2 regions of the Exiguobacterium sp. s127 genome follow, and region 2 is predicted to be linked to the other one. Evidence: a T-box and tRNA genes for the amino acid it is inferred to sense, from the RefSeq annotation. Region 2 holds a T-box; the other holds one or more tRNA genes.

Region 1 (5,558 bases), on a different contig from region 2:
ACCTTCGACGATGAGCCATGCCCAACCAGATCCAAAGCGTGTTGTAGCTGCTTTAGCGAAAGCATCTTTGAATGCATCGAATGAACCGAATGCTTCATCGATTGCTGAAGCGAGTTCGCCTGATGGTGCAGCACCGTCGTTCTTTTTAAGCAATTTCCAGAAGAATGAGTGGTTCCAATGACCGCCACCGTTGTTGCGAACTGCTGTTTGAATGTCAGCAGGAAGCGCATCAAGGTTTTGAAGCAACTCTTCTAATGATTTCCCTTCGTGTTCCGAGCCTTCGAGCGCCGCGTTGACGTTCGTGACGTAAGCATTATGGTGTTTCGAGTGGTGAATCTCCATCGTACGAGCATCGATATGTGGCTCAAGCGCATCATAAGCGTAGCCGAGTTCTGGTAATTCAAATTTTGACATTTTCATGTCCCCCTTTATCCTATTTTCGGAACTTCAATACCTTTTAAGACTAGCAAAAATGACGGGTATAACGCAAGTAATGACCCTTACATTTTATTGTTCATCGCGTGGTGCGAATACAGAGACACCACCACCCGGAACAGGGAAAACACCAAATCCTTCTTCATCGATGACGACAGGCTCATCTTGGTGATTTGTGTAATCGAACCATTCTTCACCAGCACGATCTTCTCCGACGAACATCCGTTTTTCACACATGTCTGCATTTGACAATAGTACGGCACAACCCGAGTTCGGGAACTCTTCGACTCCGTGACGGACCCAACCGACACAGTGTGGATCATCGAGATAATCTTCTTGTTTCCCGTATGCTTTATGGTAGCGGGCGTACAGCAATGCATCGATCATCTCTTTTTTACCTTCGACTGGATGTGGTCCTTGTACACCGTAATAATCGCCGTAAAAGACACACGGATAACCGTCTTTACGAAGGAGAACGGATGCGTAAGCATGTTGTTTAAACCAATCATCGACCCACGACTCAAGCGATTCGCCTGGTTGCGAATCATGGTTGTCAACGAATGTAACAGCATTCGTCGGATGCGACTCAACAAGTGTATCTGCGAAGAGCATCGTCAAATCAAATTTTTTCCCCTGTTCTGATGCTTCGTGGAACTTATAATGAAGCGGAACATCGAATAAATCAATTGTATAGTCGACGCTATCTAAGAAGTGACGACAATCATCTAAGTCAGATTTCCAAAATTCACCGACCATATAAAAATCTTCTGGATTTTCACCCATCATTGATTTCGCGAATTCATTGACGAATTCGTAATTGATATGCTTGATTGCATCGAGTCGGAATCCTTGGCAATCGAGTGTATCCTTGAACCAGTGCCCCCAGTCGATCATTTCCTTGCGGACTTCAGGATGATTGTAATCGATGTTCGCAAACATCAAGTAATCATAGTTCCCGAATTCGCTATCGACTTGGTTGTTCCAGTCTTTATTTTTTCCGGAAATTTTGAAGACGCCGGTTCTTTCTTCTCGCGCATCAAAATCCGTTCCGTTAAAGAATTCATGATTCCAAACAAAATCAGAATACTTCCCGTCACGTCCTGGGAAAGTAAATTTTGTCCATGCATCGATTTCGAATTCTTCTGAAATTTCTTTCGACCGATCTTCTGGGTTAACTTCGACGACATTAATCGTCTCCAGTTCATCTGCTGCCGCCTTATGGTTCATGACGACATCGGCATAAACAGCGATATCATTTTCATGTGCCACTTGAATTGCTTCAAGTAGTTCGTCTTTCGTCCCGTATTTCGTCCGAACCGTTCCTTTTTGATCGAACTCACCTAAATCATAAACATCGTATATCCCATACCCTGTGTCTTCATCTGATTGCCCCTTAGAAGCTGGTGGAATCCAAACAGATGTGATGCCTGCAGCACGAAGCTCCGGCGCTCTCTCTTTTAAACGTTGCCAATGCTTCCCATCATTTTCTACATGCCACTCGAAAAACTGCATCATTGTATGGTTACGTTCCATCTCTCTTCGCTCTCCCTCAATTACTATAGTATGAATATTATTACAATATCTTTAATATTCCCCAAGCGAACAAAAATAAACGCACACCCCTAAACAGGAGTGTGCGTTTCTTAAATGGACCCTGCAGGACTCGAACCTGCGACCGGACGGTTATGAGCCGTCAGCTCTAACCAGCTGAGCTAAGGGTCCTTAAGTAAATAGTAGCGGCGGAGGGAGTCGAACCCACGACCTCACGGGTATGAACCGTACGCTCTAGCCAGCTGAGCTACACCGCCATAATGAATTAAAACAACTACAATTAGATTAATGGAAAGCATCTAAAATGTCAATAAATTATTTCACAAAAATAAAGAGAGACTTCTTTACAGAAGTCCCTCCCGCTTATATTCATTTCATTCAAGCCGTTCCCGAACGTTGTTCGAGTACTAAATCTGTAATATTGACGGCGTGATCGCCAATCCGTTCGAGGTTCGATAACAGATCAACAAAAATCATACCCGCTTGACCTGTACACTCCCCGGCATTGACGCGTAAGACGTGGTGTTTACGGAATGAACGCTCGAGTGAATCGAGTTTCCCTTCTAATTCAAGGACTTGGCGTGCTAACGAAACATCATCACGTTCAACTGCTTTGATTGCCGTATCGACGATTTTTTGTGTTAGAACGTACATTTCATCCAACTCTTTTTTCGCTTTTGGCGTAAATTCAATCCGGTTGACGATTTGGAAGTCAACGAGTTCGATTACGTTTTCGACATGATCACCAATCCGTTCGAAGTCATTGACCGCATGCATTAAAAGCGAATGGTCATTCGATTCACGTTCAGAAAGATCGTTCGCCGCCACTTTGACAAGGTAGTTCGTGACTTCCGTGTTCAAATGGTTGATTGCATATTCAATCTGACCAGCGTCAGAAACATCTTTTTTATCATGGGATTGCGTGTAGCGATGTGCTTTACCGAGTGCTTCTTTCGAGAACTCACCCATCCGTAAGACTTCCATTTTTGCTTGGTTAAGCGCAAGTGAAGACGATTGATTCAAGATGTTTTGATCCAAATGACGTGGTTTTGAATCGACTGTCGTGTCTGTTCCCGGAACGACCTTTTTAACAAGCCATGCGATTTGTGCGATGAACCAACATTGAATCAATGTGTTGACGACATTGAACGTACCATGTGCAAAGGCAATTTGCATTTTCGGTTCAAGATTGAGTACACCTGTGATCCAAGCGATGAACGTCGAGAACAAAGGTAAGGCGACTAAGAAAATAATCGTACCGACGATATTGAAGATGACGTGTGCTGCTGCTGTCCGTTTTGCGGCAATCGATGCACCGAGTGCTGCGAGTACTGCCGTGATCGTTGTTCCGATATTATCCCCGAATAAAATCGGGAGGGCTGCTTTGATATCAATCATGCCACCAGAGTATAGCTCCTGCAAAATACCAATCGTCGCAGAGGACGACTGGACAAGGAACGTAAAGACCGTCCCGACGAACACACCGAGTAACGGATTATCTGACATCGAAATCGTCAGTTCACGGAACCACTCACTTGATTGAAGTGGTTTCATGCCGTCACCCATCAATGTCAAACCATAGAACAAGGCACCGAAACCGAAGAAGATTTGTCCGATGTATTGAATCCGTTCTTTATTGAAGAAGAAGATGAGAAACGCACCAAGCGCGATTGCAGGAAGGGCTGCTTCCTTGACGTTAAAGCCGATGATGAAGGCCGTGATCGTCGTTCCGATATTCGCCCCCATGACGACACCGATTGCTTGACGTAAATTCATCAGACCCGCGCTGACGAGTCCAACGACGATAACGGTCGTACCTGACGATGATTGAATCAAGACCGTGACGACAATACCGGCAAGAATTCCGAGTAACGGGTTCGATGTGTATTTGTCTAAAATGTAACGAAGTCGGTCCCCTGCTGTTTTTTGGAGCCCATCTCCCATATACTTAATACCGAATAGGAAAATACCGAGTCCACCAATAAAAGTGAAAATCATTTCCTGCAAATCATAATTCATCGTTTCATCTCCTCATATCTAAAAAAGTGGGATTGATTTTTTGTTAAGATTTTATTGTTTCAACCTCTCCTATTATGTAAAGGTCCGTTGAACTTGTAAATAGTTTTATCAACATTTGAATGTTAAGGTTTTATTAACCTGTACCAAAACAGAGAAAACCCTTTATTACAAGCGTTCCTAAACTCACTACACCACTGTTATGAAACAGAGAAAAGAGTGTTATCATGATTTTTTTAAGACAATTTATTAATTATTTACAAACCACCTTAGTTCCAAACCGATCTTTTTTAAAGACTCGCCTTGCCGATGTCTCCCTTTATTTTTGTGGATTAGCGTGGATTTCATTTTGGACGACAGTCATCGATAGTATATTTATCATCAAAACGGTTCCATTCATCGTCTGGTTTATGCTCCATTTCATTTTCGTCGCCATCGCGCTTTTACTGTTTCTTCTATTGATGTCGTATTTGAATCGTTGGTTGATTGATTGGATACTCAAAAGACCATGGGCGTACCGGCAAGTTTTTCCGTATACGGTTGCTGCTAACTTATGGAGCTTTCCAGTCGGTGTCCTCTGTTATCAGCTCGGATTCACAGCACTTGGGGTGACGCTCCTATTAGTCGGTCACTTCATTTATTCTTTACTGCCCGTTTTCTCAGCGCGGAAGCGAAAAAAAAATACTCGTCCAAAGTCGTGATTCTGCCTTACTTCTTCGTCTCAGCTCCGTCTACCGGCGGATTGACAGTTGCTTATTTCTATTAAAGAATTGTAAATGTTCGAATTTCGTTCTTGTTTCTCGATTTTTAGGGAATAGTTCGATATGATAGAGAAGGTAAACTTACACAATATGGCGCTATGCCACAAAAGGAGATTTTCGATATGCCGAAAATGGTCCATCGCTCTAAGACTCGTCCCGTTCGTGTTGGGGACCTTGTCATTGGTGGAAATAATGAAGTCATCATTCAAAGTATGACAACAACAAAAACACACGACGTCGAAGCGACTGTCGCTGAAATCTTACGACTTGAAGAAGCCGGATGCCAAATCGTCCGCGTTGCTTGTCCAGAAGAACGTGACGCACTTGCGCTCGCTGAAATCAAAAGCCGAATCAACATTCCGCTTGTCGTCGACATTCATTTCAACTATAAACTTGCGCTCATGGCAATCGAAGCAGGCGTCGACAAAATCCGGATCAACCCGGGTAACATCGGTCGTCGCGAAAAAGTTGAAGCGGTCGTCACAGCTGCAAAAGCTAAAAATATTCCAATCCGGATTGGTGTCAACGCTGGTTCACTCGAGAAACACATTCTTGAGAAATACGGATACCCAACAGCACGTGGTATGGTCGAAAGTGCCTTACACCACATTAAGATTCTTGAAGACCTTGACTTCCATGACATCATTGTTTCGCTTAAAGCATCTGACGTTCAGCTTGCGCTTGAAGCTTATCAGTTAGCATCTGAATCATTTGACTACCCACTTCATGTCGGTATTACAGAGTCAGGTCCTTTACGTACTGGTTCATTAAAATCCGCTGCTGGTCTTGGTGCGA
Region 2 (5,558 bases):
CTATACGTTTAAACTGACAGATTTTCTTGACCCACGCGAACAGCAAATCACACGCGAACTCGTCGGAACGAAATGTGCCCTCTTTTTTGAGGGCGGTTTCGAAGGGGCAGAGCGACAGCGGGCACTAATTGCGCCTGATTACTACGAACTTGATGCGAGCGACTTTGATATTGCCATCTATCGTATTCATTATCCTACAAAATTCGTTGAACTATCGCATCGACAAGTAACAGGTACGCTCTTAAACGTCGGTCTGAAACGCGGCAAGTTCGGTGACGTCGTCATTCAAGATCAAGTCGTTCAGTTCGCAGTCGCAGAAGACGTTGCTTCTTATATCGAAGTCAACGTCGAGCGGGCAGGGAAAACGAAAATTCGTTTATCTCGCGTCGAACTAGAAGACCAATTGAAGATCAAAGAACAGGAATGGCAAGAAGAACTTGGATTCGTCAGTTCGCTCCGCTTTGATACTGTCGTCAGCGAAGTGCTTGGTTTTTCGAGACAAAAAGCACAGAGTTTGATTAAACAAGGGGAAAGTAAAGTGAATTATAAAATCGTCGAAGATCCAAGCTTCATGCTTGAAGAAGGCGATTTGCTTTCGCTCCGTGGAACAGGCCGCGTCAAATTGACGGCTATTTTAGGGTCGACGAAACGCGACCGGATTAAATTACAGTACGGATTATTAAAAGGTTAAAAAATGCTGAGGAGGATTTCATCATGCCATTGACGCCACTTGATATTCATAATAAGGAATTTACACGTAAGTTTCGCGGCTATGACGAGGATGAGGTCAACGAATTTCTTGATCAAGTCATCAAGGATTTTGAAATGTTGTTGCGGGAAAACCGTCAACAGCAAGAAGTGATTCAAAACATGCAATCGCGTGTCGATTACTTCAGTTCGATGGAAGAGACGTTAAACAAGTCAATCATCGTTGCCCAAGAAGCAGGAGAAGAAGTCAAGGCCAATGCGACTAAAGAAGCAAGCTTGATTTTAAAACAAGCCGAGCGTGAAGCGGAACAACTGCAAGATTCCGCACAGCGTCGAGCGCAACGGACAGACTTTGAAGTCGAACAGATGCGTAAGAAAATCGAATTGTACCGTAATCGTTTTAAAGTCTTGATCGATGCGCAGATGGAGTTATTGGCAAGCCATGATTGGGACGCGTTTGATAGTTCGACCCGTGGTGCGCTTGACGAGATTCCGGCAGTTGCGTATAATGACGACGATGTCATATAACTTAAATCAATGACAAGGACACGTCTTAATCAGACTGCTGCAAGCGAATCGGGGACTGGTGTGAGCCCGAACAGTAAGTGAGAATGGATATCCCCTTCGAGTGTGAGACTGAACCATTAAGTAAGTCGCACCGATTCGCCCCCGTTATCGGGCTCTTAAGTGGTAGTTCGTACGGTTGAACTACTAGTAGGGTGGTACCGCGAGTTCAAGCCAAGCTCGTCCCTATACCAGGGATGTGTTTGGCTTTTTTTGTATGTTAAATTAAAAGAAGTGAGGGAATGCCAGATGGAGTACAAAGATACATTACTGATGATGAAAACTGAATTTCTAATGCGAGGTAACTTGCCGAAACGTGAGCCGGACATGCAGGCACGTTGGAACGAGATGAACTTATATCAAGCAGTTCAAGAAAAAAATGCTGGGAAACCAACCTTCATCCTTCATGATGGACCACCATACGCAAACGGTGATATCCACATGGGGCACGGATTAAACAAAGTCTTAAAAGATATCGTCGTCCGTTACAAATCGATGAATGGTTTCCGTTCACCGTACGTACCGGGTTGGGATACACACGGTTTACCGATTGAAACAGCGCTCCAAAAATCAGGTGTCGATCGGAAGACGATGTCGGTCGCTGAGTTCCGTGAGTTGTGTGCGAAATATGCGCTCGAACAAGTCGATCATCAGCGTGAACAGTTTAAGCGTTTAGGTGTTCTCGGTGATTATGATAATCCATACATCACGCTCCAACCGGAATTTGAAGCGGCGCAAATTCGCCTCTTCGGTGACATGGCGAACAAAGGCTATATCTATAAAGGAAAAAAACCAGTCTACTGGTCACCTTCTTCTGAGTCGGCACTGGCAGAAGCCGAAATCGAATACCATGATAAACGTTCTGCTGCCATCTATGTTGCGTTCCCTGTCTTAGAAGGAAATAACATCTTAGAGCCAACCGATCACTTCGTCATCTGGACGACGACGCCGTGGACGATTCCTGCAAACCTCGGAATCTCTGTCAGTGCGGAACTCACGTATGCCCGGATCGAGTACGAAGGAAAAGGTTATATCGTCGCAGAGGCGCTTGTTCCTGAAGTCATCGAGGCACTCGGATGGGAAGACGCGACAGTCGGTCGTGTCTTCAATGGGGCAGATTTCGAATACATGAAAGCCAAACACCCGCTCTATGACCGTGAATCACTCGTCATGCTCGGTGATCATGTTACGGCGGAAGCGACCGGCGTCGTGCATACGGCACCTGGACACGGGGAAGATGACTATCGCATCGGACAAGCATACGGACTCGATGTCCTCTGCCCGGTCGATGATAAAGGGGTCATGACGGCGGAAGCACCAGGATTCGAAGGCATGTTCTATGAAGATGCGAATAAAGAAGTCGGTCTTGCGTTAGAAAAAGCGGGCGCATTGTTGAAACTATCGTTCATCAAACACTCGTATCCGCACGACTGGCGGACGAAAAAACCGGTCATCTTCCGGGCAACACCACAATGGTTCGCGTCGATTAAAGACTTCCGTGCGGAAATCCTTGACGAAATCAAAGATGTGCAGTGGGTACCGGCATGGGGAGAAACACGTCTTCACAACATGTTTAAAGATCGTGGCGACTGGGTCATCTCGCGTCAACGTGCATGGGGCGTGCCCCTTCCAATCTTCTATGCAGAAGACGGAACAGAAATCGTTACACCGGAAACAATCGACCATATCGCGAACTTGTTCGCAGAGCACGGTTCGAACGTCTGGTATGAACGCGAAGCAATCGACTTATTGCCGGAAGGCTTTACGCACCCGGCAAGTCCGAATGGTCAGTTCAAAAAAGAAACAGACATCATGGATGTCTGGTTCGATTCCGGCTCGTCACATGCCGGTGTGCTGGCGACGCGTCCAGAACTAGAGCGTCCGGCTGATCTTTACCTCGAAGGTTCAGACCAATACCGTGGCTGGTTCAACTCGTCGCTTTCGACAGCTGTTGCGACAACGGGAAAAGCACCGTATAAAGCAGTCGTCAGTCATGGTTTCGTATTAGACGGTCAAGGACGGAAGATGTCGAAGTCAATCGGGAATACGATTGCCCCAATCCAAATCATGCAACAATTCGGTGCTGAGATTCTTCGTCTGTGGGTTGCGTCAGTCGATTATCAGTCAGATGTCCGGGCATCGATGGACAACTTTAAACAAGTTTCAGAATCATACCGTAAAATCCGGAACACGGTCCGTTTCCTGCTCGGGAACTTGGATCAATTCGATCACACGGCACATCGTGTTGCGTTTGAAGATTTACCGGAAGCAGACCGTTTCATGCGGACGAAGCTCGATCAATTAGTCGGTAAAGTCAAAAAAGCCTATGATGCGTATGATTTCATGGCAGTTTACCAACTGTTGCATAACTTCTGTGTCCTTGACCTGTCTTCGTTCTACCTCGACTACACGAAAGACATCTTGTATATCGAACAAGCAGATGCACCGGCGCGTCGTGCCGTTCAAACGGTCATGTATGATACCGTCGTGACATTGTTACAATTGATGGCACCTGTCTTACCGCATACGGCAGACGAAGCATGGGAATTCGTTCCTGGTGTCGAGACGGCAAGTATCTTCTTGACGGATTTACCGGAAGCAGTCGACGTATCGGAAGAAGGACTTGCACTGATCGCGAAATGGAACGCGTTCCTCGTCTTCCGCGATGATGTCTTGAAGGCGCTTGAAGAAGCACGGGCAGAGAAGCTCGTCGGGAAAACGCTCGAAGCCAAACTCGAGCTCGCACCGAACGAAGCGACGAAGAACTTGCTTGCGACAATCGACCATCTTGAACAACTGCTTCAAGTCTCACACATCGATTTTGTCGACTCGGCAGAACGTAACTATGAGACGACAGCAATCACTGTTTTGAAAGCGGACGGCGAGAAATGTGAACGTTGCTGGACATATTCGACTGAACTTGGTCAAGATCCGGCTCATCCGACACTTTGTCCTCGTTGTACTGCGGTCGTCAATTCTTTATAATGAATAAGGGGAGGGGCGGCTACTGCGACTTCGTAGCTACCCCTCATTATTTTTGATGTGGGGGAAAACAGGATGTGGCTTTACTTAGTGATTGCTGCTTTACTCGTAGGAGTGGATCAATTGACGAAATGGATCGTCGTTCAGCAGATGACGATTGGTCAAGCGATTGAAGTCATTCCAAATTTCTTTTATCTCAATTCATACCGCAACCGTGGAGCGGCATGGGGAATGCTTGAAGGAAAATTCGGCTTCTTCTTCATCGTGACGGTTCTCGTCGTTGTTGGTCTGATTTATTTTCTGTACAAAGAAGGAACAAAAAACAAAGTATTTGCTTGGAGTGTCGCTTTACTACTGAGTGGAGCGATCGGAAATTTTATTGACCGGATGGCGCGTGGGGAAGTCGTTGATTTCTTACACTTTTATCCGTTCGGCTATAATTTTCCGATCTTTAATGTCGCAGACGTCTGCTTGACATTTGGAGTGATTTTGATGCTGATTAGCGTCATGTTCGAAGAGCGTTTGACGAAGAAGGGAACGATTGATTAATGAATGAACAACAAGTATGGACGGTCGAAGCAAAAGGCGCGACAGGGCGAATCGATAAATGGTTGGCTGAACAACAAGAGTGGTCGCGTTCGCAAGTGCAAGACTGGTTAAAGGCGGGGCACGTCGAAGTAGACGGACGCATCGTAAAACCGAACTATAAGATGACGGGAACGGAAAGCATCACCGTGCATATCCCGGAAGCCGTCGAACTCGAAATCTTACCGGAAGACATTCCGCTAGATGTCGTTTACGAAGACAGCGATGTCATCGTCATCAATAAACCAAAAGGCATGGTCGTCCACCCGGCAGCAGGACATGTGTCAGGAACACTCGTTAATGCGTTGCTTCATCACTGTCAAGACCTCTCAGGCATCAATGGGGTCAAACGACCAGGAATCGTTCACCGGATCGATAAAGATACATCGGGTCTCTTGATGGTCGCTAAAAATGATTTAGCCCATGAATCGCTTGCGCAACAATTAAAAGATAAGACGACGGAACGTCTTTATATCGCGCTTGTCCATGGCGAGATTCCCCATGAACTCGGAACGATTGAAGCACCGGTCGGCCGTGATAAAAATGACCGTCAACGGATGACGGTCACGGACAAAAACTCAAAAGCAGCGGTCACGCATTTCCGTGTCCTTGACCGGTATGAAGGCTTTACGGTCGTTGAGTGTAAACTCGAAACAGGACGGACTCACCAAATTCGTGTCCACATGCGCTATATCGGATTCCCGCTCGCAGGTGACCCG

The links. The T-box of region 2 lies ahead of ileS (isoleucine--tRNA ligase). A T-box ahead of a tRNA ligase gene usually reads a tRNA of that ligase, here a tRNA-Ile.
Region 1: it has a tRNA-Ile gene. The T-box ahead of ileS (isoleucine--tRNA ligase) is inferred to sense a tRNA for this amino acid. The anticodon was not compared.

The regions. Positions count from the first base shown of each region.
Region 1 covers NZ_JACSMO010000002.1:181,405-186,962, reverse strand. Annotated here, with positions in the region: gene KNP98_RS03995 (superoxide dismutase) at 1-414, opposite strand, end outside; gene KNP98_RS03990 (alpha-amylase) at 508-1,968, opposite strand; tRNA gene KNP98_RS03985 (tRNA-Ile) at 2,084-2,157, opposite strand; tRNA gene KNP98_RS03980 (tRNA-Met) at 2,170-2,243, opposite strand; gene KNP98_RS03975 (Na/Pi cotransporter family protein) at 2,365-4,005, opposite strand; gene KNP98_RS03970 (hypothetical protein) at 4,230-4,703, shown strand; gene ispG (flavodoxin-dependent (E)-4-hydroxy-3-methylbut-2-enyl-diphosphate synthase) at 4,886-5,558, shown strand, end outside.
Region 2 covers NZ_JACSMO010000003.1:46,325-51,882, forward strand. Annotated here, with positions in the region: gene KNP98_RS05190 (YlmH family RNA-binding protein) at 1-691, shown strand, start outside; gene KNP98_RS05195 (DivIVA domain-containing protein) at 715-1,236, shown strand; T-box leader at 1,237-1,463, shown strand; gene ileS (isoleucine--tRNA ligase) at 1,522-4,257, shown strand; gene lspA (signal peptidase II) at 4,330-4,803, shown strand; gene KNP98_RS05210 (RluA family pseudouridine synthase) at 4,803-5,558, shown strand, end outside.